DNA from 3 places in the Pseudarthrobacter sp. H2 genome. Region 1 is predicted to be linked to each of the others. Evidence: riboswitches for the same ligand, from Rfam matches in the RefSeq annotation. Region 1 holds a riboswitch; each other region holds the start of a gene.
What was found. Region 1 has a riboswitch for glycine ahead of gcvP (aminomethyl-transferring glycine dehydrogenase). Riboswitches for the same ligand answer to the same signal wherever they lie in the genome.
Positions count from the first base shown of each region.

Region 2: another riboswitch for glycine. It lies ahead of cycA (D-serine/D-alanine/glycine transporter); the one in region 1 lies ahead of gcvP (aminomethyl-transferring glycine dehydrogenase).
Region 3: another riboswitch for glycine. It lies ahead of gcvP (aminomethyl-transferring glycine dehydrogenase); the one in region 1 lies ahead of gcvP (aminomethyl-transferring glycine dehydrogenase).

Region 1 covers NZ_CP189594.1:4,776,435-4,783,987, reverse strand. The annotation lists gene ACQCSZ_RS22215 (ROK family protein) at 120-1,385, opposite strand; gene ACQCSZ_RS22210 (benzoate/H(+) symporter BenE family transporter) at 1,471-1,932, opposite strand; gene dcd (dCTP deaminase) at 2,560-3,135, opposite strand; gene ACQCSZ_RS22200 (SRPBCC family protein) at 3,265-3,711, opposite strand; tRNA gene ACQCSZ_RS22195 (tRNA-Gly) at 3,985-4,058, shown strand; gene ACQCSZ_RS22190 (hypothetical protein) at 4,171-4,320, shown strand; gene ACQCSZ_RS22185 (N(5)-(carboxyethyl)ornithine synthase) at 4,317-5,477, shown strand; glycine riboswitch at 5,597-5,694, shown strand; glycine riboswitch at 5,696-5,801, shown strand; gene gcvP (aminomethyl-transferring glycine dehydrogenase) at 5,852-7,553, shown strand, end outside.
Region 2 covers NZ_CP189594.1:4,231,955-4,239,507, forward strand. The annotation lists gene ACQCSZ_RS19610 (DUF4190 domain-containing protein) at 1-216, opposite strand, end outside; gene pgm (phosphoglucomutase (alpha-D-glucose-1,6-bisphosphate-dependent)) at 348-2,021, shown strand; gene ACQCSZ_RS19620 (GGDEF domain-containing protein) at 2,059-3,225, opposite strand; gene ACQCSZ_RS19625 (DUF2382 domain-containing protein) at 4,044-5,456, shown strand; glycine riboswitch at 5,581-5,678, shown strand; gene cycA (D-serine/D-alanine/glycine transporter) at 5,834-7,312, shown strand; partial or broken gene ACQCSZ_RS19635 (IS5/IS1182 family transposase) at 7,407-7,553, opposite strand, start outside.
Region 3 covers NZ_CP189594.1:3,423,622-3,431,174, forward strand. The annotation lists gene glyA (serine hydroxymethyltransferase) at 1-57, opposite strand, end outside; gene gcvH (glycine cleavage system protein GcvH) at 54-437, opposite strand; gene gcvT (glycine cleavage system aminomethyltransferase GcvT) at 523-1,677, opposite strand; gene gcvP (aminomethyl-transferring glycine dehydrogenase) at 1,774-4,641, opposite strand; glycine riboswitch at 4,830-4,928, opposite strand; gene ACQCSZ_RS15990 (TetR/AcrR family transcriptional regulator) at 5,414-5,953, opposite strand; gene ACQCSZ_RS15995 (MFS transporter) at 6,021-7,553, shown strand, end outside.

The DNA.
Region 1 (7,553 bases):
GGGGGTGGCGGGCCATGTCCGGATGATTGTGACGCGCATCTCACGCCTGGCCCTGCATCCATATTATTTCACGCCGTGGATTAAGTCACGAACTATTTTCAGCTCTTTGGCAGGGGCCCTCAGACGGCTTCGAGCCGTTCGGCCACCAGTGAGGGCTGTCCGATGACGCGGTTGCGCCCGGCAAGCAGCATGCCGCGGAGCATCCGGTGCGGAGCTTCCGGGGCAAACTCAACGGCGAGCCGGGTGAGCGAGGGCAGCCCCGCGATTCCGTCCAGGTACCTCCGCATCTCGGTCTCGAGCCCGCCCCGGAACTCGGCGAGGAAGCCGTCGACAATGAAGAGCTCAGGATTCACAACACCGGCCACGGCGTCGATCGTGATGCCAAGCCAGCGCCCGGCGTCGGCGACCGCTTCAACGGCAGCCCCGTCCCCGCCGTCCAGCATTCCGCGCAGCTCTGCCGTCATGTCCTCATAGCCGGCCGACATCCGGCCCAGCGTCGTCGCGTAGTCGGCTCCCGTCGCGCGGCTGTAGAGCGAGGCGAGGCCCAGATGCGTTTCGGCACAACCGCGCCGCCCACACCAGCACTGGAACCCGCCCGGATCAACAACGATGTGTCCGAACTCGCCGGCGAGCCCACCCGATCCGTGTTCCACCGTGGAGCGCGAGAAGAGCCCTCCGCTGACGGCGCTGCGTCCGCCGATGTAGGCCACGGATTTGTCGTCATTGAAGGCATCGCCGCTGATGCAGGAAAGCATGGAGTAGTTGGTCTCCCGGTCCACTCCCACGACGGCGGTGGACCCGGCCGCAGCCAGCATCTCCTCCACGTGGCGGCCCAGCGGGGCCGGCCCCCAACCGTTGAGGACCGAACGGACCACCGTGCCACGATCGCGGTCGGCAGCACCGGGCACGCCCAGTTCGACGGCGAGCACTTGGCGGGACTGCCGGGACGCCGTCTGGAGTAACTGGGTGATGGCCTGGTTCAGGAACGGGAGGTAGCCTTCGAGGCCGTCGTATTCGGGAACCGGAAATTCGTGGGTGGATTCCAGCTCCCCCACGAGGTTTCCGATGGCGGCCAGGATCCGGGTGCGGTCGCATTGGATGGCGAGCATCACCCAGGGGCGCGTGGCAAAGGAAATCGGGCGCACCGGCCGGCCCACCGCAGGCGGGTCGACGTCGCTCTCCTGCACGAGGCCGCGGTCCCGAAGTTCCTGGATCAGATTGGTCAAAGCGGAAACCCTCAGTCCGCAATGACGGGCAATCTCCGCACGCGTCAGGGTTCCATGTCTGGCGAGTGCGGACAACACCGAGGACAAATTGTGCTCACGAAGCCCTGCGACCGAGGCCCCCGACTGGCCCAGCGGCCCGGTCCCACCCACGCCCTTCATTCCCAGCCTCCCTGCCGCACCCTCCGCCGGCCCTGAACCGGCCTGCCATTCATCATAGAGGGCAGGGAAGCAGCAGGCGCCGGCATCAGGCCCTGGTCCGGCGCCGTCCGGCAAAATAGGCAACCGCGCCGGCAAGGCACCCCCAGAAGGGGGACACAATTCCCAGGGAGCAATGCCCGACGCCGTGACCGCAGGGGTGATCAGCGCAGCCGCGGAGCGCAGGTCCGCTGCCGTCCCCGGTGACTGTGTCCTGAATGGCCCCCTGCAGGGCGCCAAGAAGCGCAACGCCGGCGAGCACCGTCAGCATCGCCGCCGGGATGACGGCGAACAGCGCCACGACGGCGGTGCTGAACGCGCCGAAGAGGAGGTAGAAGATCCCGCAGGATATGCCGGCGACAAACCGCCGTCTGCTGTCCGCGTGGGATTCGGGCCCCGCGCAGATGCTCGCTGTAATGGCGGCAAGATTGACGGCGTGGCTGCCGAACGGCGCCGGCCAACGCTTCCGGAGCAAATTTCCGAGTCGCGGACCGTCCACCATGCCGTTCATCAACAGCGTCTGACGTGAACGCCATCCTGCTGCGCTACGGCATCCGCTACCCCAAAGACACGCCAGATGGACGAAGGAACACAGCCAGTGGCTGCACCGCCAACACTTTGACGAACAGACACTGCAGTTCACCTACGAGACCGATGTCGAGCAGGCCGAGCTGCTCGCCAGGCCTCTGGCACGCATCGACAAGCACGGCGCCGCCACGGCCGCGGCGTGCCGCTACACCCCGGTGATTGAGGCGTTGATGTGTCTGCGCGGCATCCAGATCACGACCGGGTCCGGGCTGGCCGTGGAGAGCGGGGACTGGACCCGCTTCACCGGCTCGCCCATCGGCTCCTACCTCGGGAAGTGGACGTGGCAGCACGCGGAGCTAACCCGAGAGCCAGCTATGAGCAGACGGTCTACACCGCCGACGCCCGATTTTAGACACCGGTACGCTCCAGCCGAACTCATCGTCATGCGGTAACGAACCCGCGCATATCAGCCTGGCAATGCAGTCGAGACAACACCCGCCAACACACCTCACCACGACCGGCCGGCACACGATGAGGGGCCCCCGGAACCAAAAGCCAGGAGCCGCTCATCCACGCCTATTGACAACCCGACCTACATATCAGCCTGTGGCTAGAGCTCCGTGCGGTGGAAGTTCAGGTGGCTGCGGCTTGCCGTCGGGCCGCGCTGGCCCTGGTAACGGTTGCCGTACTCACCGGAGCCGTAGGGAAACTCGGCCGCCGAGCTGAGACGGAAGAAGCACAACTGGCCGATCTTCATGCCCGGCCACAGCTTGATCGGCAGCGTGGCCATATTGGACAACTCGAGCGTGACGTGGCCTGAGAAGCCGGGGTCGATGAAACCCGCCGTCGAGTGTGTCAGCAGGCCCAGGCGGCCCAGCGAGGACTTACCCTCGAGCCGGGCGGCGATGTCATCGGGAAGGCTGACGGTCTCGTAGGTGGAGCCCAGGACGAACTCCCCCGGGTGCAGGATGAATGGCTCACCGGAGTCAACCTCGACCAGGCGGGTCAGCTCGGGCTGTTCCTCCGAGGGATCGATGTGGGCGTACTTGTGGTTGTCGAAGAGCCGGAAGAACTTGTCAATCCGCACATCCACCGACGACGGCTGGACCATGGCAGGGTCGAACGGCTCAAGGACAATCCGTTGGGAATCTATTTCGGCACGAATGTCGCGGTCAGAGATCAGCACACGATCAAAAATACCGCATCCGCCGCAGGCGGGACGCACGGGCGGGCCGCACGGGGCCGGTGGGACAGGTCCGGGGCTCCTACCCTGAGGCTGCGCCGGCACTTGGCCGCACGGCCGCCGCGGGGCCGCCTATTCCGCTTCAGGCATGTCTTCCAGCACGGCCTTGAGCTGGTCAAGCTGGCCGACTTCAGCCCTCATCCGCCGGCCGAAGACGTTCGTGAGCCGGTCCAGGAGCCCCTTGGGCTCGTATTCCAGGGCGAAGCGGACGCGCGTGTTGTGACCTTCGGTGCTCAGGTAGTAGCCGCCGTGCGGCCGTTCCGGGCCGACGATGACCCGGTACTGGATCTCGGCGCCCGGCCGCGCTTCGATGATCTCAAAATCTGCGGCGACGGGCCGCCCGCCGGGCCCGGTGCGGGTCTGCCGGTAGACGGCGCCCTTCGCGCCTTCGGTGCCCGATTCCAGCTCGACGCTCCTGATCCCCTCACGCCAACTCGGGAGATTCCGGCCGTCCAGCAGAAAGTTGTACACGCTCAGCGCGTCGCGCGCGATGACGACGTCGTACTCTGCGAATGCCACGGAAATCCTTGCTCGGCGATGGCTGGTGGGTGTAGCCCGTTCCCCCGAGACTGCAGCTAGCCATTTCAGGATAAACAGCAAGCCCGGCGCCGGCAGCCGCGCGGCGGGGTTTTACCGAAGAGTTATCCGAAGCGTTATGGGACCCAGCCGGGTCCGGCTGCGCTGACCCGGCTGCGCTCACCGGCCGCGCCGCGGCGGCGCGGCCGTGCCGCGGCAGGCAAAGTCCTCCGGCTGTTGTAAGCTAGGTTCCGCGGCGCTGGAAAGCGCGGCAACGCGGCTGTAGCTCAATGGTAGAGCGCTAGCTTCCCAAGCTCGATACGCGGGTTCGATTCCCGTCAGCCGCTCCAATCCACGCACCGCGCAGCACCCATGACTGCCCCGGCTGCCCCGGGGCGGGTTAGGCCGGTACCTGTATCGTTCGAAGTCAGGAACCTCTTCGGTTCCGCTACAGGAGCGATCATGGCTGACAAATCCCCCCGTCAAGCAGCATCCAAGAAATCCGGCAAGTCCCTCAAGGAAAAGCGGGCCGACAAGAGGACCGCGGCAGCGCCGCCCAGCTCCATGGACAAGGCCACCAGCACCAAGCCGGCCAGCCCCAAAAAGAAGTGACCGGTTCGACGGACCGCCTCACCCTGGGAGTCCTTGCCGGCTCGCGGAAACCTGACGAGCGGCGCCTCCCGATCCATCCCCTGCACCTGGAGCGCATCATCCCGGAACTCCGGCAGCAGCTGATCCTCGAAAAGGGCTACGGCGAGCGGTTCGGCGTGTCGGACGCCCACCTGGCACCGCTGGTGGGGCGCATCGTTCCGCGCGCGCAGCTCCTGGCGGAGGCCGACGTCGTCCTCCTGCCCAAGCCGCAGCCCGAGGACCTCGCCGAGCTCCGCGACGGGCAGGTCCTCTGGGGCTGGCCGCACTGTGTCCAGGACCGGGCCATCACCCAGCTGGCGATCGACAAGAAGCTCACGCTGATCGCCTTTGAGGCGATGAACCACTGGGCCAGCGACGGCGGCTTCGGCCTGCACGTTTTCCACAAGAACAACGAACTGGCCGGCTACTGCTCGGTGCTGCATTCCCTGGCCCTCAAGGGCTCCACCGGGGACTACGGCCGGAGGCTCAGCGCCGTCGTCATCGGTTTCGGCGCGACGGCGCGCGGGGCCGTCACGGCGCTCAACGCCCACGGCGTCCACGACGTCCAGGTCCTGACCAGCCGGGGTGTGGCCGCGGTGGCCTCGCCCATCCATTCGGTGCGGATTGCCCAGTTCGACCACGATGACAAGGCGCCGTTCCTCAGCGAGGTCATCACCGAACGCGGGCGGGTGCCGCTGGCGCCGTTCCTCGCCGAAAGCGACATCGTGGTCAACTGCACCCTGCAGGATCCCAACGCGCCGCTGACCTACCTGCGCGCCGAGGATCTGGGTGCTTTCCGGCCCGGCAGCCTGATCGTGGATGTTTCCTGCGATGAGGGCATGGGCTTCAGCTGGGCGAAAAACACCACCTTCGCCGAGCCGATGTTCCAGGTGGGCGACCACATCGACTACTACGCGGTGGACCACAGCCCCTCCTACCTCTGGGATTCCTCCAGCTGGGAGATCAGCGAGGCCCTGCTGCCGTTCCTGGAGACCGTGATCTCCGGCCCCGGGGCGTGGACGGACAATGAGACCATCCGCCGGGCGGTCGAAATCCGCGACGGCGTGATCCTGAACAAGGATGTGCTGCAGTTCCAGCGGCGCGGGCCGGAGTACCCGCACCCCCCGCTGGGCGCGTAGGGCCCCTGCCGCAGGCCGATTCGAGCGTAATGGTTCCGGCGATTTTGACGCGGCGGTTTGCGTGTGACCTGAACAGCGGATATATTGTGAGGCGTATCACTCACAAGTGATCGTGCTTATGATCTGCGGCGGGAGAGTCCTGCCGGTACGTTCAGCAGGCGCCGTAGGAGCAAATCCTCCCCAGGAATCTCTCAGGCCCACGTACCGCCGCGGCAAGGCAACTCTGGAAAGCAGTCCGGGAAACCGGGCTCACCGACGGTGCAAGCGGCGCCCTGCGAGAGCGGGCAATGCGGAAACTCTCAGGTCCAAGACAGAGCGGGGAGGAACCCGAATCAACGTGGCGCATCTGCACCACCTGAATTATGGAGTTCCTCATGACCGTCCAATCCGCGCCCACCGTCTTTGCAGACCGGCACATCGGCGCCCGCCGCCAGTCCGACATCGACACCATGCTGAAGTTCGTCGGCTACGACAGCGTCGACGGCCTTGTCGACACCGCCGTTCCGGACTCCATCCGGCAGGCAAGCCCACTGCTCCTGAAGGACGCCCTGAGCGAGGTCGAGGTTCTCGCCGAGCTGCGCCGCCTGGCTTCGAAGAACAAGACCGCGGTCCAGATGATCGGCCAGGGCTACTACGACACCGTGACGCCGCCGGTGATCCGCCGGAACATCCTCGAGGCCCCGGCCTGGTACACCGCCTACACGCCGTACCAGCCGGAAATCTCGCAGGGCCGGCTGGAGGCGCTGCTGAACTTCCAGACCATGGTCCAGGACCTGGTGGGCCTGCCGGTCGCCAACGCCTCCCTCCTGGACGAAGCGACGGCGGTGGCTGAGGCCGTGCTGATGATGCGCCGGGCGAACAAGAACAAGGCCGCCCACGACGGCAAGACCGTCCTGGACGCCGACTGCCTGCCGCAGACCATCGCCATCGTCAAGGGCCGCGCCGAGGCGCTCGGCTTCGAGGTCGAGGTCGCCGACCTGTCCAAGGGCCTGCCCGACGGCGTCATCAACGGCGTCGTCCTGCAGCAGCCCGGTGTTTCGGGCCGGGTGTTTGACCACGCTGACGTGATCGCGGCGGCGAAGGAACGCGGCGCGCTGGTGACGGTGGCCGCTGACCTGCTGGCCCTGACCCTGATCACCCCTCCGGGCGAGCAGGGCGCGGACATCGCCGTCGGCTCCACCCAGCGTTTCGGTGTCCCGCTGTTCTTCGGCGGCCCGCACGCGGCCTACATGGCCGTGCAGAAGGGCCTGGAGCGGTCCATGCCGGGCCGTCTGGTCGGTGTGTCCAAGGACGACGCCGGTGTTCCCGCGTACCGCCTGGCGCTGCAGACCCGCGAGCAGCACATCCGCCGCGAGAAGGCCACCTCCAACATCTGCACCGCGCAGGCGCTGCTGGCCATCGTGTCCTCGTTCTACGCCGTCTACCACGGCCCGGACGGCCTCAAGGCAATCGCCGAACAGGTCCACAACAACGCCCGCACCCTGGCCACCACCCTTCAGGCCGCCGGCCGCGAACTGGTCGCCGATACCTTCTTCGACACCGTCACGGTCCGGGTCCCGGGCAAGGCCGCCAAGGTCATCGCCGCCGCCCAGGCACGCGGCATCAACCTGCGCCACATCGACGGCGACACCATCGGCGTGTCCGCTGATGAAACCACGACGACGGAGGTCCTCTCAGCCATCGCCGTCGCCTTCGGTGCCGGTCCGGTTGTCGACGCGAAGGGCTTTGAACTGCCCGGATCGGTGCTCCGCACCTCCGATTACCTGCAGCACCCGGTGTTCAACACCCACCGCTCCGAGACCCAGCTGCTGCGCTATATCCGCAGGCTGAGTGACCGGGACCTGGCACTGGACCGCACCATGATCCCGCTGGGTTCGTGCACCATGAAGCTGAACGCCACCGCGGAGATGGAAGCCATCTCCTGGCCGGAATTCGCCTCCATCCACCCGTTCGCCCCGGACTCCCAGACCGAGGGCTGGCGCGAACTCATCACCGGGCTGGAAGCGGACCTCGCCGAAATCACCGGCTACGACCAGGTGTCGCTGCAGCCGAACGCCGGATCCCAGGGCGAGCTCG
Region 2 (7,553 bases), 540 kb from region 1:
GGCCGCCGGCTGTTCGTACTGTTCGTGCTGCCGGCCGTAGTCCGGCTCCTGGAACTGCGGCGCTGCCTGCGGAGCCTGTGCGGGCGGAGCCTGCGCGGCCGGAACCCCTGATCCCTGCAGCGGAAGATCCGACGGCGGCCGGTGGCCGCCCGGCGCCTGGTCCCCTGCTGCGTTGTCGTCGCCGGAATTACTGCCGGAATGCGGCTGATCGGTCATCGAAATCCCCTTGGAGTCGGTGGGTCAAGACTACCGCCGCCGGGCCCCGGCGGGCAGGAAATTCTCCGTCACAGGAACCGCATTCAGGCCAAATCGTGCTGCGGTTCGCCGTCGTCTGGCATGCTGGTGCCATGGCTAGCCGCGCGGGCACTGTTGCCCAACCCCAAGATCTTGTTGACCTCACTGCGCTCCTGGATGCGTATTACGACGTTTCGCCGGACCTCGGCGACCCCGGGCAACGGGTGGCGTTCGGCACCTCGGGGCACCGGGGCACGAGCCTGAAGGCGTCCTTCAACGAACCGCACATCCTCGCGATCACCCAGGCGATCGTGGAATACCGTGCGGGCCAGGGCATCACCGGCCCCCTGTACCTTGCCAAGGACACCCATGCGCTGAGCGAACCGGCCCAGAACTCGGCCCTGGAGGTGCTCGCGGCCAACGGCGTGCACGTGCTGATCGACGCCCGCCACGGCTACACCCCCACCCCGGCCCTGAGCCACGCCATCCTCACGCACAACAACAACTCTCCGGCCGGGGCACCGCAGGCCGACGGCATTGTGGTCACCCCCAGCCACAACCCGCCCGGCGACGGCGGCTTCAAGTACAACCCCCCGCACGGCGGACCCGCGGACTCGGACGCGACCGGCTGGATCGCCAACCGCGCCAATGAGCTCCTCGAGAACGGGCTGCGCGGCGTCAAGCGGATCCCCATCGCCGACGCCCTCAGCGCCGGCACCACCGGCAAGTTCGACTTCCTCAGCAGCTATGTGGACGACCTCCCCTCGGTGCTGGACCTCAACGCCATCCGCGAGGCCGGCGTCCGGATCGGCGCGGACCCCATGGGCGGCGCCTCCGTGGACTACTGGGGCGAAATCGGCGAACGCCACCACCTGGACCTGACCGTCGTGAACCCCACCGTGGACCCGCAGTGGGCCTTCATGACCCTGGACTGGGACGAGAAGATCCGGATGGACTGCTCTTCACCCTCGGCGATGGCGTCGCTGATCAACCGGATGTCCGACGCCGGTTCCGGCAAGACGGCGTTCGACATCGCGACCGGCAACGACGCCGACGCGGACCGCCACGGCATTGTGACGCCTTTTGTTGATGGACAGGGCGGGCTGATGAACCCTAACCACTACCTGGCCGTCGCGATCGATTACCTCTACCGCCACCGGACCGGCTGGAATCCGCAGTCAGTGATCGGCAAGACCCTGGTGTCCTCCTCGATCATCGACCGCGTGGCCGAAAGCCTGGGCCGCAAGCTCGTGGAGGTCCCGGTCGGCTTCAAGTGGTTCGTTCCCGGGCTCCTTTCCGGCGAAGGGGCCTTCGGCGGCGAGGAATCCGCGGGCGCTTCGTTCAACAGGAAGGACGGCAGCGTCTGGACCACGGACAAGGACGGCATCCTGCTGGCGCTGCTGGCGTCCGAGATCACCGCGGTGACCGGCAAGTCGCCGTCGCAGCTTTACAAGGGCCTCACCGACCAGTTCGGCGACCCGGTCTACGCCCGGATCGATGCCGCGGCCACGCGGGAGCAGAAGGCGGCGCTCGGCAAGCTCTCGGCGTCGGACGTCACCGCCACGGAACTGGCAGGCGAGACCATCACGGCCAAGCTGACCGAAGCACCCGGCAACGGCGCGGCCATCGGCGGGCTGAAGGTGGTCACCGAGAACGCCTGGTTCGCGGCCCGGCCCTCCGGTACCGAAGACGTCTACAAGATCTACGCCGAGTCCTTCAAGGGCGCGGAGCACCTCAAGCAGGTCCAGGCCGAGGCCAAGGCGCTGGTGGACGGGGTCATTTCCTGACGCCGCGGGCTGACGCCACCCCGCGGGCGGACCCCGTTCAGGCTGTTTTGTCCTCGAGGAGACTCGTGGCCAGCACCGCGCGGTTCCGCCCGAGGGTTTTCGCCCGGTAGAGGGCCGCGTCCGCGGACGTCGCCAGCGCCGCAAGGTCCGCGCGGCCGGCAGCCGTCGAGGCGATGCCGTAGCTAACGGTGGGCAGGCGCGGAATCACCTCTGGCCGGCGGGAATGGAGCCGGCGGCTGATGTCGGCAGCGATTTCGCTGGCGCGCTCGGGCCTCACACCCGGCAGGAGCAGGATGAATTCCTCCCCGCCGTAGCGGCCCACGAGGTCGGTGGAGCGCACCGTGGCCGTGCAGGCGTCCGCGAAGGCCTGCAGTGCGGTGTCTCCCGCGGAGTGCCCGAACTCGTCATTGATGGTCTTGAAATGGTCCAGGTCGGCCAGGATGAGCGATGTGGGCGTCCTGGCCAGGTTGAGCCGGCGCAGTTCGACCGCGGCGAGGTCCATGAAGGCCGTGCGGTTGAGCAGCCCGGTCAGGCCGTCCAAGGTGGCGCGGGAGCGGAGGTCCTGCGTCTGCTGCTCGTAGCTCAGCTCGGCCATGGTGAAGGACGCGACCACCAGGATCACGGCCGAAAAGACAGTGGTGGTCACCGATCCGAAGACGGAGCCGAACACCGGACCCGCGGGCCCGTCGGTGACGAAGGCGATGAACCGGCCGAAATAGTACACGGCAAGGATCCCCGAGCCGACGGCGAGCGTGCGGTGCGCGTGCGAAAAGTCGCGGTCCAGCACGAACAGCTCCCTGCAGCCCAGTCCGATCAGCGTGCCCATGAAGACGAGGTACGCGGGCCCGCCCGCCCAGATGTTGGTGGCCGGGTGGTCCAGCACGGACGCCACGGCGGTGATCGCGGGAGCGACGGCGAGGACCCAGCTGCGCGGAGCGGCGGTCCGCAGCGAACGGGCGCCGGCCCAGATGCTGGCCGCTCCCGACACAAGCAGCACGTTGCCCGAGGGGTTGGCCCACACCTGGTGGACCGTGCCGTCCAGCAGATACGCGGCGTTGCCCGCCAGGAAAAGCAGCAGGGCCACGCACCACCAGCCACTGTATGCGGAACGCGTCCGCCGGTAGGTGACGAAGTAGAAGAGCAGCAGAAGTGTCAGGTCGACCACAGCCAACGCCACACGAAGCGTCGATGTGTCCAGCAGCATGTCGTGACCCCCGGTCCACAATCAATGGCCCGATTCCAATCGACCCAGCATCGCAATTGACCTCAGTATGGCACCCCGGCCACCAACCATGGCGCCGGTTCACGATGTCACCTATCCGCATCTGGACCGCCTGCAGGGCGATGATGAGTGCATCGCGGTCATTCATAAGGGGGCTTCCTAATAAAGCGGCGTTCGTGATATAACACGAAAAACGGCGCGGGAAGACCTCCCCGCGCGGGACCGGTCCCAGCCTCCTGATCGAATGGCAGCGCATACTTTGGATATTCTCCACCGGATCCAAGCCGGACTGGCGGTAATGAAAACGTTCATTCTCCAGTTCCTGGTCGCCTTCGCCGTCCGGCCGCCGCTCACGAAGTTGAAGCGCAGAACCCCGGCCCAGCCGGTGCATCAAGAGGGTCTCGACCCTCCGGTGAAGCTCGGCAGCACCAACAAAGCACCCGGCCAGTCCTCACCGGTTGCGGGTGCCAGCATTTCCAAAATCTTCTACGACATGCTCGTCCCGTCATTGCTGCGGTTCGTCTTCGGACGACATCCGGTGAGCGCGCCGCCGGCTGCGATCATCGCGTCCCAGCACGGCACCGTCATGGCGAACATCAGCCCCGTGACGGCCTCGTCTGTGAAGAGCCTGATACTGGGCTCTTTCGGCGGCCCGTCTCCCTCCAGGCAGTTCGCAGCGCCGCGGACGCCTCCAAGGCACCGGTCAGCATCAAAGCGTCCTGCCCGGTACCGGTCAGGTGGTCCATCAAGGGCACCCGATCGGACGCACTATTCCAACCTATGAGATCCAAGGAGACGTCATGCTCACCGCCGAACAAATCGATCGCCTGCTCAGCCAAGGCGCAAATGTCCTTTCGGAGGACGGAGAAAAGATCGGCTCCATCGGCCAGGTCTTCGTGGACAACGATGACGGACAGCCCAGCTGGATGACCGTCAGGACGGGTTTGTTCGGAATGTCCGAATCCTTCGTGCCCCTTCAAGGTGCTCGGACAGAGGGCAATGACATTGTCGTCACGTACAGCAAAAACCAGGTCAAGGACGCGCCCCGGATCGACGCCGATCGGCCCCTGGAGCCTGCCGAGGAAGGCCGGCTCTACCAGCACTACCAGCTCGACAGCGGACGCACCTACACCGAAGCGGCTACAGATAACGCAGCTTCCACCGCCGCCCCCGGCACGGACAGATACGACGCACCCGACGCCACCCGCACCACCGGACAACGCGACGCCACCGCGCCCACCACGGACGACGCCATGACCCCCACTGGACAACGCGACACCACCGAAACCGACCGCAACGACGCACCCGACGCCACTGGCACGGACCGCACCGGCGCACGGGACGCCACGGGCGCCACCGGATACGACACCACAGCGCCCATCGGACAACGCGACGCCACCGGATACGACGCCCCCGCGCCCACCACGGACGACGCCATGACCCCCACCGGACAACGCGACACCACCGAAACCGACCGCAACGACGCACCCGACGCCACCGGCACGGACCGCACCGGCGCACGGGACGCCACGGGCGCCACCGGATACGACACCACAGCGCCCATCGGACAACGCGACGCCACCGGATACGACACCACCCGCACCACCGGACAACGCGACACCGCCGGAACCGACCGCAACGACGCACCCGACGCCACCCGCACCACCGGACAACGCGACACCACCGAAACCGACCGCAACGACGCTCCCGACGCCACCGGCACGGACCGCACCGGCGCACGGGACGCCACGGGCGCCACCGGATACGACACCACAGCGCCCATCGGACAACGCGACGCCACCGCGCCCACCGGACAACGCGACGCCACAGCGCCCACTACGGACGACGCCATGACCCAGCCCCAGACGCGCCCGGACATCGGTGCCGAACAGCCGGCCCCCGGCCGGCCACGCCTGCGTAAATACGTCACCACGGAAAACGTCACCAGGACGGTGCCAGTGCAGCGCGAAGAAGTCCGAATCGAGCGAGAACCGATCACGGAGGAAAACCGCAGCGAGGCGATGAACGGTCCGGACAAAGACGACGAGCGCGAGGTCATCCTCCACGAGGAACGACTCATAGTTACCAAGGAGACCGTCCCGGTCGAACGGGTCCGCATCGGCACCGAAACGGTCACCGATGAGGTCACAGTCAATGAGGAAGTCCGCAAAGAACACATCGACACCGAAGGACCCGAAGAGAGCCGCGGCTAACACGAGCTCCGAATACAGTTCTGGCCCGCTGAGTGCGCGAACGGTATTGGCGGCTGGCTGGTTGCCTGGAGCCGTTCTCCACGCTAGTGTTGTGACTCGCATCACTCAAAACTGAAAAAGCCTATGATCCGCGGCGGGAGAGTCCTGCCGGTACATTCAGCAGGCGCCGTAGGAGCAAATCCTCCCCAGGAATCTCTCAGGCCCATGTACCGCCGCGGCGAGGCAACTCTGGAAAGCAGCCCGGGCAACCGGGCTCACCGACGGTGCAAGCGGCACCTGCGACAGCAGGACGCGGAAACTCTCAGGTCCAATTACAGAGCGGGGAGGAACCCGAATCATCGTGGCACCTTGGCGCCACTTGAACAATGGAGTTCCTCATGACGATTCATCCTCCCCCTTCCATGATTGTTGAAACCCCCCATCTTGAGCGGCAGCTCAGTAACCGGCATATCCAGCTGATCGCCATTGGCGGCGCGATCGGCACCGGCCTGTTCATGGGCTCCGGCAAGACCATCTCGGCCGCCGGCCCGTCCGTCATCTTCGTGTACATGATCATCGGCTTCATGCTGTTCTTCGTCATGCGGGCCATGGGCGAACTCCTGCTGTCCAACCTGCACTACAAGTCCTTCAGCGACTTCGCCGCGGACCTCCTGGGCCCGTGGGCCGGGTTCTTCACCGGCTGGACCTACTGGTTCTGCTGGGTGATCACCGGCATCGCGGACGTCATCGCCATCGCCGGCTACTCCCAGGAACTCTGGCCGGGGCTGCCGCTGTGGATCCCGGGCCTGGTCACCATTGGCATCCTCCTGCTCCTGAACCTCGCCACGGTGAGGGCGTTCGGTGAGACCGAGTTCTGGTTCGCCCTCATCAAGATCATCGCCATCGCCGCACTGATCATTGTGGGCCTGTTCATGATCTTCAGCGGTTTCCAGTCCGACGCCGGCCCGGCCACCTTCTCGAACCTGTGGAGCCACGGCGGTTTCTTCCCCAACGAATTCATGGGTTTTGTTGCCGGCTTCCAGATCGCCGTGTTCGCCTTTGTAGGCATCGAACTGGTGGGCACCACCGCCGCCGAGGCCAAGGACCCGGAGAAGAACCTGCCCAAGGCCATCAACTCCATCCCCATCCGCGTGCTGCTCTTCTACGTCGGCGCCCTCATCATCCTGATGTCCGTCACCCCCTGGACCCAGTTCCAGGCCGGCCACAGCCCGTTCATCGCCATGTTCTCCCTCGCCGGCCTCGGCGCCGCGGCCACCATCGTGAACCTGGTGGTCCTGTCCTCGGCCATGTCCTCGGCCAACTCCGGCATCTACTCCACCTCCCGCATGGTCTACGGCCTGGCCCAGGAGGGCGACGCCCCCGGCGTGTTCAGCCGCCTCTCCCGCCGCAAGGTCCCGCAGAACGCCCTGTTCCTCTCCTGCGTCCTGCTGCTCTCCGGCGTCATCCTGATGTACGCGGGCTCGGACATCGGCAAGGCCTTCGACATGGTCACCACCGTGTCCGCCGTCTGCTTCGTCTTCGTCTGGTCCATGATCCTGGCCAGCTACCTGAAGTTCCGTTCCCGCCGCCCGCACCTGCACGAGGCCTCCAAGTACAAAATGCCCGGCGGCATCCCCATGGTCTGGGTGGTCTTCGCGTTCTTCGCCTTCGTCCTCTGGGCGCTGACCACGCAGCCGGACACCCTCGTGGCGCTCCTGGTCACCCCGGTCTGGTTCATCGTGCTCGGCGCCGCCTGGCTCGTCCTGCGCAAACGCCCGTCCCACCTGGCCCGCTACGCGACGTTCCAGGACGAGCTCCAGTCGGACAAAAATGCTGCCACGGAGCTCCTCAGCAAAGGTGCGTCGGTCGGACAATGAGGACCGAACCCGACCGCATCCAACTGAACGGCATTTGATCGCCCGGAGGCGGTGAGGACGGCGTTTCACCCGGGCCGAATATTCCTTGTCGCCCCCTGGCTGGCGCGTCGTTCCAGGCGATGTCCGGTTTGCCGGCCCGGGTGTAGTCGTACTCGATGGGGTGGGCCGCGATCAGGTCCTTGCCGCCGGGAACATCGCGGCCGAAGCGGCGCACGGCGGCGATCAGCTGCGTGACGGTGTC
Region 3 (7,553 bases), 1.4 Mb from region 1:
CGGGGACACGACCTGCTCGAAGGCGGTGACTGCCGTGGCGGTGCCGGCGGCGCTCACAGCTCGCCGCCGTTGGCTGCAGCGTACTCCTGCGCGGACAGCAGCGGGCCCTCTTCGGTCACAGAGACCTTGAACAGCCACCCGGCACCATACGGATCGAAGTTGATCACGGCAGGATCGGCGACGACGCCGTCATTGACCTCCGTGACCTCGCCCGTCACCGGGGAGTACAGGTCCGAAACGGACTTGGTGGACTCGATCTCCCCGCAGGTCTCCCCCGCGGTCACCGTGGAGCCGACCTCGGGCAGGTCCACGTACACGATGTCGCCCAGAGCCTCGGCGGCAACGGCGGACACGCCGATCACGGACGGTCCCGAGCCATCAGCGGCGATCCACTCGTGCTCGGCGGAGTACTTCAGTTCAGCGGCAACCTTGGCCATGTGTGTTTTTCCTTAAGTTTGGAGTGCAACAAGTGAGAGAGCGTCGGCCCAAACACTGCGAAAGGTGAGGGAGCGTCGGGAGTAATTACTTTTGGCGCTTGTAGAACGGCAGGGCAACAACCTCGAAGGGCTCCGCTTTGCCGCGCAGGTCGATGTCCAGGGCCGTGCCCGGCTCGGTGAACTCGATGTCGACGTAGGCCATCGCAATCGGGTAGCCGAGGGTGGGGGAGGGCTGTCCGGACGTGACCTCACCAACCACTACGCCGTCCTTGAGGACCGGGTAGTGCCCGCGGCCGGCACGGCGTCCGAGGCCCTTCAGGCCCACCAGCTTGCGCTCGGAACCGGCCTCCTTGGCGGCCTCCAGTGCCGAACGGCCCACGAAGTCGCCTTCCTTGCTTTTCAGCGCCACGACGGGACCCAGGCCGGCGTCGAACGGCGACCGTTCGAGCGAAAGCTCGTTGCCGTAGAGCGGCATGCCGGCTTCGAGCCGGAGCGAATCGCGGGAGGCGAGGCCGCACGGAACGATGCCGAACTCAGCCCCCGCTTCGGCGACCGAAGCCCACAGGGGGGCGGCGTCGTCGTTGGCCACGAAGATCTCGAAGCCGTCCTCACCGGTGTAGCCGGTGCGGGCCAGCAGCAGGTCTTTGCTGCTGCCGCCGACCAGGAACGGAACCTCCACGGCGGCGTAGTACTTCAGACCGGTTACGAGGTCGTGCCGGGCGGCCGGAACCAGGCGCAGCAGGATCTCCTCCGCCTTGGGACCCTGCACGGCGATCAGTGAGGTCGTCGCGGAGGCGTCCTCGACCGCGACGTCGAAGCCCCCCTCTTTGCCGGAACCGGCCCGTTCGGCCAGGGCCGCGGCGACAACCTTGGCGTTCCCGGCGTTGGGCACCACGAGGAACGTGTCTGTTCCGTCCGCACCGGCGGGCCGCCGGTAGGTGATGAGGTCGTCGATGATGCCGCCGTCCTCGTTGCAGATCAGCGAGTACTTGGCCTTGCCGACCGGCATGGCGGAGATCTTGCCCACGAGGGCGTAGTCCAGGAACGCGGCGGCGTCCGGGCCGGTGACCCAGACCTCGCCCATGTGGGAGAGGTCGAAGAGGCCGGCGGATTTGCGGACGGCGTGGTGTTCGGCCAGCTCGGAGCTGTACTTGAGCGGCATCTGCCAGCCGCCGAAGTCCGTGAAAGAGGCACCGAGCTTCTGGTGCTCTGCGTACAGGGCAGTGAAATTCTCAGTCATTGTGAATTACCTTTCAAGCCGGTGAGGCAGTGATCGAGCCCCGGTGATCGAGCCTGTCGAGATCGGTTTCGACAAGCTCAACCACCGGATGCTGGTCTAGTCTTCAAACTCGGAAAGCGGCGGGCAGGAGCAGATCAGGTTGCGGTCGCCGGCGGCGCCGTCGATCCGGCCGACCGGCGGGAAGTACTTGTCCTGCTTGAGGTGGTGGACGGGGAATGCGGCCTGCTCGCGCGGGTACGCCCGTGCCCAGTCGGTGCTGATGACCGCGGCGGCCGTGTGCGGTGCGTTGCGCAGCGGGCTGTCCGCGACCGTGAAGTCGCCATTGGCCACCTGGTCGATTTCCTGCCGGATGGTGATCATCGCTTCAATGAACCGGTCGATCTCCGCGAGGTCCTCGGATTCGGTGGGCTCCACCATCAGCGTGCCGGCAACCGGGAACGCCAGCGTGGGGGCGTGGAAGCCGTAGTCGATGAGGCGCTTGGCGACGTCCTCGGCGGTGACGCCGGTCCTGGACGTGAGCTCGCGCAGGTCCAGGATGCACTCGTGCGCCACGAGGCCGCCCGCGCCGGTGTAGAGCACCGGGAAGAACTCATCCAGGCGCGCCGCGACGTAGTTGGCCGCGAGCAGCGCCGACTTGGTGGCCTCGGTCAGTCCCCGGCCGCCCATCAGCTTCACATAGGCCCAGGAGATCGGCAGCACGCCGGCCGAACCGTAGCGGGTGGCGGAGATCGGGGTGCCGCCGGCGCCGTTGGCCGGGTCGGCGGCGTTGCCGGGCATGAAGGGCGCCAGGTGCGCCTTCGCTGCGACTGGGCCGACGCCGGGGCCGCCGCCGCCGTGCGGGATGCAGAAGGTCTTGTGCAGGTTCAGGTGCGAGACGTCGCCGCCGAACAGGCCCGGCTGAGCCAGCCCGACGAGGGCGTTGAGGTTGGCGCCGTCCACGTAGACCTGGCCGCCGGCGGCGTGGACGGCGTCGCAGACCTCGCGGACGTCGGCGTCGTACACCCCGTGGGTGGACGGGTAGGTGATCATGATCGCGGCCAGCGCGTCCTTGTGCAGCTCGATCTTGGCGGTGAGGTCGGCGTGGTCGATCGTACCGTCGGAGGAAGTGGCGACCACGACGACCTTCATGCCGGCCAGCACGGCGGAGGCGGCGTTGGTGCCGTGCGCGGAGGCGGGGATCAGGCAGATGTTGCGCCCCGCCTCGCCGCGGGAGCGGTGGTAGCCGCGGATGGCCAGCAGGCCGGCCAGCTCGCCCTGGGAACCGGCGTTGGGCTGGATGGAGACCTGGTCGTAGCCGGTGATCTCGGTCAGCTGCGCCTCGAGGTCCTCGATCAGTTCACGCCAGCCGGCGGTCTGGGACTCGGGGGCGAAGGGGTGGATGGAGGCGAACTCCGGCCAGGACATGGCCTCCATCTCCGCGGTGGCGTTCAGCTTCATAGTGCACGAGCCCAGCGGGATCATGGTGCGGTCCAGCGCGAGGTCGCGGTCCGAGAGCCGGCGGATGTAGCGCAGCAGCTGGGTCTCGGAGCGGTGGGTGTTGAAGACCGGGTGCTGCAGGTAGTCCGAGGTCCGTTCGACGGCGGCGTCCAGGGCGAAGGCGGCGTCGGAGGCGCTGCCCGCCACGCCGGCGCCGAAGGCGGCCACGACGTCGGCGACGATGCCCGCCGTCGTCGCCTCATCGGTGGAGATGCCGACCGTGTCCGCGTCGATGGCACGCAGGTTGATGCCCTTGGCCTCGGCGGCGGCGATGATTCCGGCGGCCTTGCCCGGGACGGAGACGGTGACGGTGTCGAAGAAGGACGTGTGCAGCACGGAAAGGCCGGCGGCCTTCAGCGACGCGGCGATCGTCCTGGCATGGCCGTGCGTGGTTTCGGCGATTGCCTTGAGGCCGTCCGGGCCGTGATAGACGGCGTAGAAGGAGGACACGATGGCCAGCAGCGCCTGCGCGGTGCAGATGTTGGAGGTGGCCTTCTCGCGGCGGATGTGCTGCTCGCGGGTCTGCAGCGCCAGGCGGTACGCGGGAACGCCGGCGTCGTCCTTGGACACGCCGACCAGCCGGCCCGGCATGGACCGCTCGAGGCCCTTCTGCACAGCCATGTAGGCGGCGTGCGGGCCGCCGAAGAACAGCGGGACGCCGAAGCGCTGGGTGGAGCCGACGGCGATGTCCGCGCCCTGCTCGCCAGGAGGGGTGATGAGCGTCAGGGCCAGCAGGTCGGCGGCGACGGTGACGAGGGCGCCGCGTTCCTTGGCCTCGGCGATGACGGCGGAGTGGTCGAACACCCGGCCCGAAACGCCGGGCTGCTGGAGCACGACGCCGTTGATGACGCCGTCGGGCAGGCCCTTGGACAGGTCGGCGACCTCGACCTCGAAGCCGAGCGCCTCGGCGCGGCCCTTGACGATGGCGATGGTCTGCGGCAGGCAGTCGGCGTCCAGCACGGTCTTGCCGTCGTGGGCGGCCTTGTTCTTGTTCGCCCGGCGCATCATCAGCACGGCCTCGGCGACGGCGGTGGCCTCGTCCAGCAGGGAGGCGTTGGCGACCGGCAGGCCCACGAGGTCCTGGACCATGGTCTGGAAGTTCAGCAGCGCCTCGAGCCGGCCCTGCGAGATTTCCGGCTGGTACGGCGTGTAGGCGGTGTACCAGGCGGGGGCCTCGAGGATGTTCCGGCGGATCACCGGCGGGGTCAGGGTGTCGTAGTAGCCCTGGCCGATCATCTGGACAGCGGTCTTGTTCTTCGCGGCGATCCTGCGCAGTTCGGCGAGGACTTCGACCTCGCTGAGGGCTTCGGAGAGCTCCAGCGGGGAGTCCTGCCTGATGTCTTTCGGGACGGCGGTGTCCACGAGCGCATCGACGGTGTCGTAGCCGACAGCCTTCAGCATGGCGTCGACGTCGGACTGGCGGCGGGCGCCGATATGCCGGTCAACGAAGGACGTGGAGGCTGGGGTAACAGTCACAAGGAACTCCATAAATAAGGCGGCGCAGGGTGCGCCACATTGGTTCGGGTTCCTCCCCGCTCTGTATTGGACCTGAGAGTTTCCGCTTTGCCCGCTGTCGCAGGCGCCGCTTGCACCGTCGGTGAGCACAGCATGTCAGGGCCAATTGTCCGGGACGGACCCGGAGCCGGGCTGGACAGCCTGCTACTTTCCAGAGTTGCCTTGCCGCGGCGGTACATGGGCCTGAGAGATTCCTGGGGAGGGTTTGCTCCTACGGCGCCTGCTTGTACCTACTAGCAGAACTCTCCCGCCGCAGATCAAAGGCATATTCAATTGCGGTGACAACAGTCACTGGCCCCCATTGTCCTCCGTCCGGCCCGCGTCTGCAAACTCCTACGAGGGACAGCCGCAGGCTCAGCCGCGCAGCCGTTCGACGGCGGCCGGCAGGCTTTCGACGTCGGCCGGCAGGCTTTCGACGTCGGCCGGCAGATCGGCACCGCCAGGCGGTCCGCGGCCGCGAAGTCGCCGGTCAGCACGCGGGCTCGCCGGAAGGTTGCTGCGATCTGGCACGCTTCCGGCGACTTCGGCAGTCGGGGACTATATCGACAGCCGCAAACCGCTCAGCCGCGCAGCCGTTCGACGGCGGCCAGCAGGCTTTCGACGTCGGCCGGCAGAACGGCACCGCCAGGCGGTCCGCGGCCGCGAAGTCGCCGGTCAGCACGCGGGCTCGCCGGAAGGTTGCTGCGATCTGGCACGCTTCCGGCGACTTCGGCAGCCGGGGACTATATCGACAGCCGCAAACCGCTCAGCCGCGCAGCCGTTCGACGGCGGCCAGCAGGCTTTCGACGTCGCCGCCCACCTCGGGGAGCGGGCCGCCGGGGCCGCGGGCCAGCATGGCGTTGAAGTACAGCCCGTCCCCCATGTACAGGACGGCCTTGGCCATCCCGGGGCCGATGTCGGCGGCCAAAAGTTCGAGCCAGCGGGCCTGGCCGGCCGCGAAGCGGTGCAGGGTCTCCTCATGCGCGACTTCGGCCAGCCGGGTGGCGGCCACGAAGACCCGGTCCATCGGGGTGTCCGCCCAGACCGAGGACTTGATGAAGTAGGCTGCGGCACCTTCCGGAGCGGCCGCCATGGCCTTGACGTCCTCGGCAAGGAGCCGGTCCAGCCGTTCGAGCAGCACGGAGATCATGGCTTCCTTGTTCGGGAAGTGGTACAGCAGCCCGCCCTTGGAGACCCCCGCCAGCCTGGCGACGGCATCCAGCGTCGCTGCCCGCTCGCCCTCATCGATCAGGAGGGATTCGAAGGCATCAAGGACGGCTTCGCGGGCTACGGGTTTTCTGGCCATGGTTCCTATCATGCCCGGCACCGGCACCATTTCTTAACTATACCGTCCAGACGGTATAGTTATCTTCATGAGCAACACATCTTTCAGCCCGCTCACCGGCAGCACCGCCACGCCGACTGTCCCGGCCCCGCGCGCACCGTGGCGCGACTGGCTGGCCCTGGCCGTGCTGATGTTCCCGGTACTGCTCGTGGCGGTGGACAACACCGCGCTGACCTTCGCGCTGCCGTCCATCGCCCGCAGCCTCGACGCCACCGGCGTCCAGCTGCTCTGGATTGTCGACGCCTACCCCCTGGTCCTGGCGGGACTGCTCGTGGCGATGGGCAGCCTGGGCGACAGGATCGGCCGCCGCAAGCTGCTCCTGATCGGCAGCGCCGGTTTCGCCGCGGTCTCGGCGGCGACCGCCTTCGCACCGAGCGCCGAATGGCTGATCGCCGGCCGCGTCGGACTGGGATTCTTCGGCGCGATGCTGATGCCGTCCACGCTCTCCCTGATCCGCAACATCTTCCCGCAGCCCAACAGGCGCCGGCTGGCCGTGGCCATCTGGGCTGCAGGCTTCTCCGGCGGCGCCGCGCTCGGCCCGATCTTCGGCGGCTGGCTCGTGGAGCACTTCTGGTGGGGTGCAATCCTGCTGGTGGCGGTGCCGATCATCCTGCCGCTGCTGGTGCTCGGCCCGGTCCTGGTCCCGGAATCGCGCGACCCCCAGCCGGGCCGGGTGGACGTTCCCAGCATCATCCTGTCCCTGCTGGTGATGGTTCCCGTGGTCTACGGCATCAAGGCCCTCGCCACCCACGGCCTGGCACCGGAACCCGTTGCCGCGATGGGCTTCGGCCTGCTCATGGGCTACGTCTTCATCCGCCGGCAGCGGGCCCTGCTGCACGGGACTCGGGAACAAGGAGGTCGGGCCCCGAACGGCAAGGAGCAGTCCGCCGCGGCGTCACCGCTGCTGGACGTCAGCCTCTTCGGCAACAGGGTCTTCAGCACGGCGATTACCGCCAACGTCCTGGCGTTGTTTTCCTTCAACGGCTTCATTTTGTTCCTGGCCCAGCACCTGCAACTGCTGGAGGGCCAGTCCCCCTCCGAGTCCGGCGTCGCCATGATCCCGGCGCTGATCGCCACCGTCGCGGCGGGCCTGCTCGTCGTGCCGCTCGTGCGGAAGGTCCGTCCCGGCTTCGTCGTGGCCGGCGGACTCCTGCTGAGCGCGGCGGGCTACTTCCTGGTGGCCTTCGGTGACCACAGCCACGGCCCGGGGATCCTGCTGGCCGCCCTGCTGGTCCTCTGCCTCGGCGTCGGCGCGGCCGAAACGATCTCCAACGACCTGATCCTGGGCGCGGCCCCGGCGGAGAAATCCGGCGCTGCCGCGGCGATCTCCGAGACCGGCTACGAGGTGGGGTCCCTGCTGGGCACGGCGATTCTGGGGTCCATCCTGACCGCCTCCTACCAGCGCAACCTCCACCTGCCCGCGGGACTGGGCGAACCGGCGGCCGGCCAATCAACCGGTACGGCCACCGCGCAGGCAGGCGAGACGCTCGCCGGTGCCGTCGAGCTGGCGCAGTCCCTGCCGGCGCCGCTGGCGGAGGCGGTGACGGCGGCCGCCCGTGCC